Colwellia sp. M166: one gene and its partner. Each later gene encodes a partner of the first gene's protein in a complex. Links are inferred from orthologs where the notes say so. Each region holds a gene or a part of one and is shown on either strand. Other genes may lie near its edges.

Evidence for each region. The genes of interacting proteins can lie anywhere in the genome.
Region 2: the proteins of groL (region 1) and metK are in contact, whole or in part, in a cryo-EM structure (PDB 8P4O), measured with the Escherichia coli proteins. The link is inferred for Colwellia sp. M166 from one-to-one orthologs.

What each region holds. Positions count from the first base shown.
Region 1 is NZ_CP040755.1:3,238,688-3,242,397, reverse strand. Bases 506-3,362 are described here. They hold groL (chaperonin GroEL), read right to left. Parts: upstream 2,832-3,362; coding sequence 1,179-2,831; downstream 506-1,178. Other genes in these bases: FGD67_RS14650 (FxsA family protein), read right to left, coding at 3,302-3,362; FGD67_RS14655 (co-chaperone GroES), read right to left, coding at 2,905-3,195; FGD67_RS14665 (EAL domain-containing protein), read left to right, coding at 506-655. Outside these bases: more of FGD67_RS14665, read left to right, coding at 1-505; more of FGD67_RS14650, read right to left, coding at 3,363-3,710.
Region 2 is NZ_CP040755.1:4,036,587-4,039,474, forward strand. It holds metK (methionine adenosyltransferase), read right to left. Parts: upstream 2,095-2,888; coding sequence 907-2,094; downstream 1-906. Other genes in the region: FGD67_RS18230 (universal stress protein), read left to right, coding at 1-742; murI (glutamate racemase), read right to left, coding at 2,277-2,888. UniProt on the Escherichia coli protein: Catalyzes the formation of S-adenosylmethionine (AdoMet) from methionine and ATP.

The sequences.
Region 1 (3,710 bases):
TCATCCCGATCTTGGCCGCGTCTCCCCTGCTCACTTTATACCTATGGCAGAAGAATTAGGATTAATAGTTGAAATTGATAAATGGGTTTTAACACAAGCCTGCCAACAAAGAAAAATATGGCAACAACAGAATTTTGACTGTGGACGTATTGCTATCAATATTTCGTCTCAACACTTTAAACACAACTTAATTGACTCTATTGATTTAGCACTACAAAAAAGCGGCTTATCACCAGCTTTACTTGAAATAGAAGTCACCGAAAATTGTTTTATTGAAAACATCAAACATGCAAGTTCAACATTGCAAAAAATTCGACAATTAGGTATTAAAAACTCAATTGATGATTTTGGCACAGGTTTTTCATCTTTAAGCTATTTAACTCAATTACCCTTTGATACCTTAAAAATTGATGCAAGCTTCATCTCGAAGCTACCCAATGATCTCAAACAATGCCAAATCATTAAATCCATTATTGCCATGGCCAAAGGCTTAGATTTAACTTTAGTCGGGGAAGGAGTAGAAACAGCTGAACAAGCTAATTTTTTAAAGGTTAACGGCTGCGATGTTATACAAGGATATTTGTATTCAATACCAGAAAATGCTGAAGCCGTTACTGAACGCCTCACAGAGCGACAATTAATTTCATCAAATTAGCTATTATAGATGCCTAGAGGGTGTCATTAATTTTCTGACTTAACTAAGGCTATAGCATGCGCTATGGCCACAAACTAAAAATCTAAAAACAAAAATCTGTAGATGCAGATTTTTTTATTTAAAGCGTTAAGTAGCTAATGCTATTTATGCGCCGAGTAAATGGTTTAACTCACAGATTTTTTGTTCCTGACATAATATCAGTACCTACATCCGTGTAGGCAAGGCGTTTTATTGCATTAAACCTATCCAAACTCATTCAAAACGCTATTAAAAGTACTTCTCAACGCTATAACTGGCAACGACTTTTCCGGCGTTAAATTGTGCTCATCGTTTATTTGCATTGTTTGTGCCGAAAACAAAAAACCTGCCGAAGCAGGTTTTTATTTTAAAGCGTTAAGTAGCTAATGCTATTTATGCGCCGAGTAAATTGTTTAATTCAAGGCGCTTTCATTACGACGTTTAGTGTTTCTTAAACGAGTGATGAAGCAACGAAGAAGTTAGTTAGCAATTTAATCAGCATAAACTACATCATGCCGCCCATACCACCCATGCCACCCATGCCGCCCATATCAGGCATAGCACCACCAGCATCTTTCACTGGTGCGTCGGTGATCATCGCTTCTGTTGTTAGCATTAAGCCAGCAACTGAGGCAGCAAATTGTAATGCGCTACGGGTTACTTTAGTTGGGTCAAGGATACCCATTTCTAACATATCGCCGTAAGTGCTGTTAGCTGCATTGTAACCGTAGTTACCTGTACCGCCAGTACGTACTTCGTTCAACACGACTGAGGCTTCGTCACCTGAGTTAGTTGCGATTTGACGTAGAGGAGCTGACATAGCACGAATAGCAACGTTAATACCGTGAGTTTGGTCTTCGTTGATGCCTTCTAAGTCTTTAATTGCATCAGCAGCACGTACTAGTGCAACACCACCACCGGCAACAACACCTTCTTCTACTGCTGCGCGAGTTGCATGTAATGCATCTTCAACGCGTGCTTTTTTCTCTTTCATTTCCATTTCTGTTGCTGCGCCAATTTTGATAACCGCAACACCGCCAGCTAATTTAGCTAGACGTTCTTGTAACTTTTCTTTGTCGTAGTCTGAAGAAGAGTCTTCAATTTGACCGCGAATTTGTGCAACACGCGCTTTAATTTCAGCTTCTTCACCAATACCATCGATAATCGTTGTATTGTCTTTAGAGATTACTACACGCTTAGCTTGACCTAGGTCTTCTAAAGTAGTTTTTTCAAGCTCCATGCCGATTTCTTCAGAAATAACAGTCGCTTTAGTTAATGTCGCGATGTCTTGTAACATTGCTTTGCGACGGTCGCCAAAACCTGGTGCTTTAACAGCAGCAACTTTTACGATACCACGCATGTTGTTAACGACTAGTGTTGCAAGCGCTTCGCCTTCAACATCTTCAGCAATAATAAGTAGTGGCTTACCTGCTTTAGCAACACCTTCCAATGTTGTCAGTAATTCACGGATATTAGATATTTTTTTGTCAACTAATAAGATAAATGGGTTTTCTAATTCAACACTACCGCTTTCTTGGTTGTTGATGAAGTAAGGAGAAAGGTAACCACGGTCGAACTGCATACCTTCAACAACGTCTAGCTCATCTGTTAATGCTTGACCTTCTTCAACAGTAATAACACCTTCAGTGCCTACTTTTTCCATTGCTGTTGCAATGATTTTACCAACAGTTTCGTCAGAGTTAGCAGAGATAGTACCTACTTGCTCAATGGCTTTGTTGTCGCTACATTCTTGTGACAAACCTTTAAGTGCTTCAACTGCAGCAATAACTGCTTTGTCGATACCACGTTTAAGGTCCATTGGGTTCATGCCTGCCGCAATAGATTTTAAACCTTCGTTTACAATCGCTTGTGCTAGTACAGTTGCCGTTGTAGTACCGTCACCGGCTTCGTCATTGGCTTTAGAAGCAACTTCTTTCACCATTTGTGCGCCCATGTTTTCGAATTTGTCTTCTAATTCAATTTCTTTAGCAACACTAACACCATCTTTAGTGATCACTGGACCACCAAATGATTTGTCTAATACAACATTACGGCCTTTAGGACCTAATGTTACTTTTACCGCGTCAGCTAAAACATTTACGCCACGTAGCATTTTTGCTCGTGCGTCATTACCAAATAATACGTCTTTTGCAGCCATTTGCATGGTTCCTTATAAACTGTTCTTTGCACCGAACTTAATCAGTGCAATAAAATGAGTGGAGAGTTATTGCTTATTCAACGATGGCTAAAATGTCAGACTCTGACAAGATTAGAACTTCTTCGCCGTCAATTTTTTCAGTTTTCACGCCGTAACCTTCACTGAAGATCACTTGGTCACCAATTTTTACATCTAACGCACGTACGTCACCGTTTTCTAACATTCGGCCCTTGCCAACTGCTACGACTTCACCACGTGTTGATTTCTCAGCAGCACTACCTGTTAATACGATACCGCCAGCAGATTTTGACTCAACTTCTTTACGCTTAATGATCACACGATCGTGTAATGGACGAATACTCATTTTGTTCTCCTGAGATGTTCAATTTAATAAAAAATTAAGGATTTTAATTTTGTTGATTCAGAGATGGGGATTAAATAAAACTTCACAAGCCCATTTCAGTATTTTTTTAATCTTTACGCTCAAATTCACCGTCTAAAGTTTTGCCTTTATGTGGTGGCTGAATATGCTCTTGAAACGGACTATCCTGATGATTTGAAAAGTCATCTTGATTCTGAGCAGGGTTATGGCTGTGAAATTGAAAGCTTTGTTGGCTGGTACTGTTAGTTGTAATATGTGATTTAACACTACCAGCAATAGCATGACGAACCGCTGGAATTAATAAGCTCAAGCCAAGAAAGTCAGTAACAAAGCCTGGCGTTACTAACAATACACCGGCAACAAGTAACATAAGTCCGGTAACAATTTCATCAGAAGGCATTTGCCCTTGCGCCATTTTTGTTTGTACTGAATTTAAGGTAGCTAGCCCTTGTTGACGGACATATTTAGCCCCTAACCAGGCGGTAAAAATAACGATA
Region 2 (2,888 bases), 800 kb from region 1 along the record:
ATTTGTTTTACAGCAACAGCAATTGATTTGTGAAAAGTTTAATCGCTTGACTGATGAAGACCTAGATTTAGACATTATCATTTCATGGCAAGCGCCAGCGGTAACATCTATCGCTGCAATTATTAACGCTAATAAAATATCTTTAGTGATGAGGCTTTTTCATAAAGAAAACCATCTCCTTGATTTGTTCACTTTATCAGTTGAGCGTTACTTAACTCGACATTGCGAGTTACCGGTTTGGCTGGTAAAAAATAATGCACAATTACCTGAATATAAAATTCTTGCCTGTTTGGATATTGATGATGACACTGAAACCAATAAAGCATTGAATCATACTATTTTGGATGCTAGCGAGCAGTTAATACCGTTGAAGTCAGCCGAATTACATATCTTGGATTGTTATTATGGTGAGTCAGCTTCTATCGCAATAAACTATGATGCAGACTCTGGTTTTAGGGAAGGGGTTTCGGTGAAGCGTCAACACATGAAAACAATTAATAAGTATGTTGCTGCTCACGCAAATATCAATGGTACTGTTCACCTAAATGAGTCAATGCCTGATGATGATATACCGCAAACTGCTGATGAGCTTCATGTCGGTTTAACAATTATTGGTAATTGTAAACATGATCATTTCTTCAATAGAATGCTCGGCGATAGTTCGCAGTTTTTAACTGATAAAATCTCTAGTGATATACTTGTGATCAAACCCGATAGTGAAAATATGATGTTGGCTATGTAGTGCGAATGTTTATATAGATTAATACCAGTTTTACTAAGTTTCTGAGGGGGAACAAACTTAATAAACTTGGTATGAGGCTGTTTTATCTCGATTATTTGTTATAAAAAAACCGCTCAATGAGCGGTTTTTTTATGCTTAATATTAATGCTATTTGGCGATATTTATTAGATACCAGCAGATAAACGTAGCGCTTCTGCTTTATCGGTTTTTTCCCAACTAAATGCTGTGAAAGTATCATCACCGACGGTCATTTCGAAAGGTTCGCGACCAAAGTGACCGTAAGCTGCCGTTTGTTTATACATTGGGTGCAGCAAATCTAACATTTTAGTGATGCCGTATGGGCGTAAGTCAAAATGCTCACGCACAAGCTCAACTAAACGCTGTTCAGAGACTTTGCCAGTGCCAAAGGCATCAACAGAGATTGAAGTAGGCTCAGCAACGCCGATAGCGTATGAAATTTGAATTTCACAACGATCAGCTAAACCAGCCGCAACAATATTTTTTGCAACATAACGACCAGCGTATGCCGCACTGCGATCAACTTTTGATGGATCTTTACCTGAGAATGCCCCACCACCATGACGAGCCATGCCGCCATAGGTATCAACAATAATCTTACGACCGGTTAAGCCACAATCGCCCACTGGGCCACCGATAACGAAACGACCCGTTGGATTAATATGGTATTTTGTCTCTTTAGTTAACAACTCTGCAGGCAAAACATGCTTAATAATGTTTTCCATTACCGCATCATGTAAGTCTTCTTGTTTGATATCAGGATTATGCTGAGTTGAAAGCACAACAGTATCAATAGCGACAGGCTTGTTATCTTCATAGATAAAGGTTACTTGGCTTTTTGCATCAGGACGTAACCAAGGTAAAATACCTGATTTACGTGCTTCAGCTTGACGCTCAACCAAACGATGAGAATAGTATAATGGTGCAGGCATTAAAGTTTCGGTTTCATTGGTGGCGTAACCAAACATTAAACCTTGGTCACCAGCGCCCTGATCTTCAGGCTTTACGCGATCAACACCTTGAGCTATTTCTGGAGATTGTTGGCCAATTAAATTCATGATGCCACATGTTTCACCATCAAAGCCAACATCAGAAGAGGTGTAGCCAATTTCTGAAATAACATCACGGGTAATTCTTTCTAAATCTACCCATGCAGACGTAGTAACTTCACCTGAAATAATGGCAACACCAGTTTTTACCATGGTTTCACAAGCAACACGTGCATGCTTATCTTTGGCAATAATAGCATCTAAAACCGCATCAGAAATTTGATCGGCAATTTTATCCGGATGTCCTTCTGATACTGACTCAGAAGTAAAAAGGTGTGTAGACATAAACCCTCGTAAAAATTAATTGAAAAACAAAAATTGCTTTAATGGCGATATTCTAACTGTTTACCTATCGCTTTTCTAGAGTTTTTTACGCCTAGATGGCTAAACGTCTTTGAGCTATATCAAAACTTATTCCTATATCTCAAAAAATATTACTTTTTGTTCATGTTGTGGCGCTAAATTTTTTAGGGATAGTGTTTTAATTGTAATGGACGTTGCCAAATGTGGCTGAAAAGCGCTTGCTGTGGTGCACTATGTTTAGAGCTATAAAAGCTTGTTGTACCTAAGTCATTACTGTTATTCATTAGCTGGTGTAATGCTAATTGTCGTTGCAACTGCTCAGTGACGGGTTGTGCTGTCTCCATAATGAGTACACCGTCACCACATATTTCACTAATTAAGCTTTTGACTAACGGATAATGCGTGCAACCTAAGACAATAGTATCAACACCTTGGGTTATAAGCGGCAGCAAATAAGCGCTCAACATCAGTTTGCATTCAACAGAGTTTTTTTTATCTTGCTCAATAAGCTCAACTAAACCTGGACAGGGCTGAATCGTGACTTCACTGTTATTACGATATTGCGCCACTAAGGTGAGAAAACGCTGATTTTCTGCCGTTGCTTTCGTGACCAGAATAGCGACTTTCTTGTTTTTACTAAAGTTTGCTGCTGGCTTTATCGCGGGCTCTACGCCAATGACCGGAATCGAAATGTGTTTACGTAACTGATCTATGGCATTAACGGTCGCGGTATTACAAGCAACAACAATAGCTTTAACTTTACGTTCAATAAACCA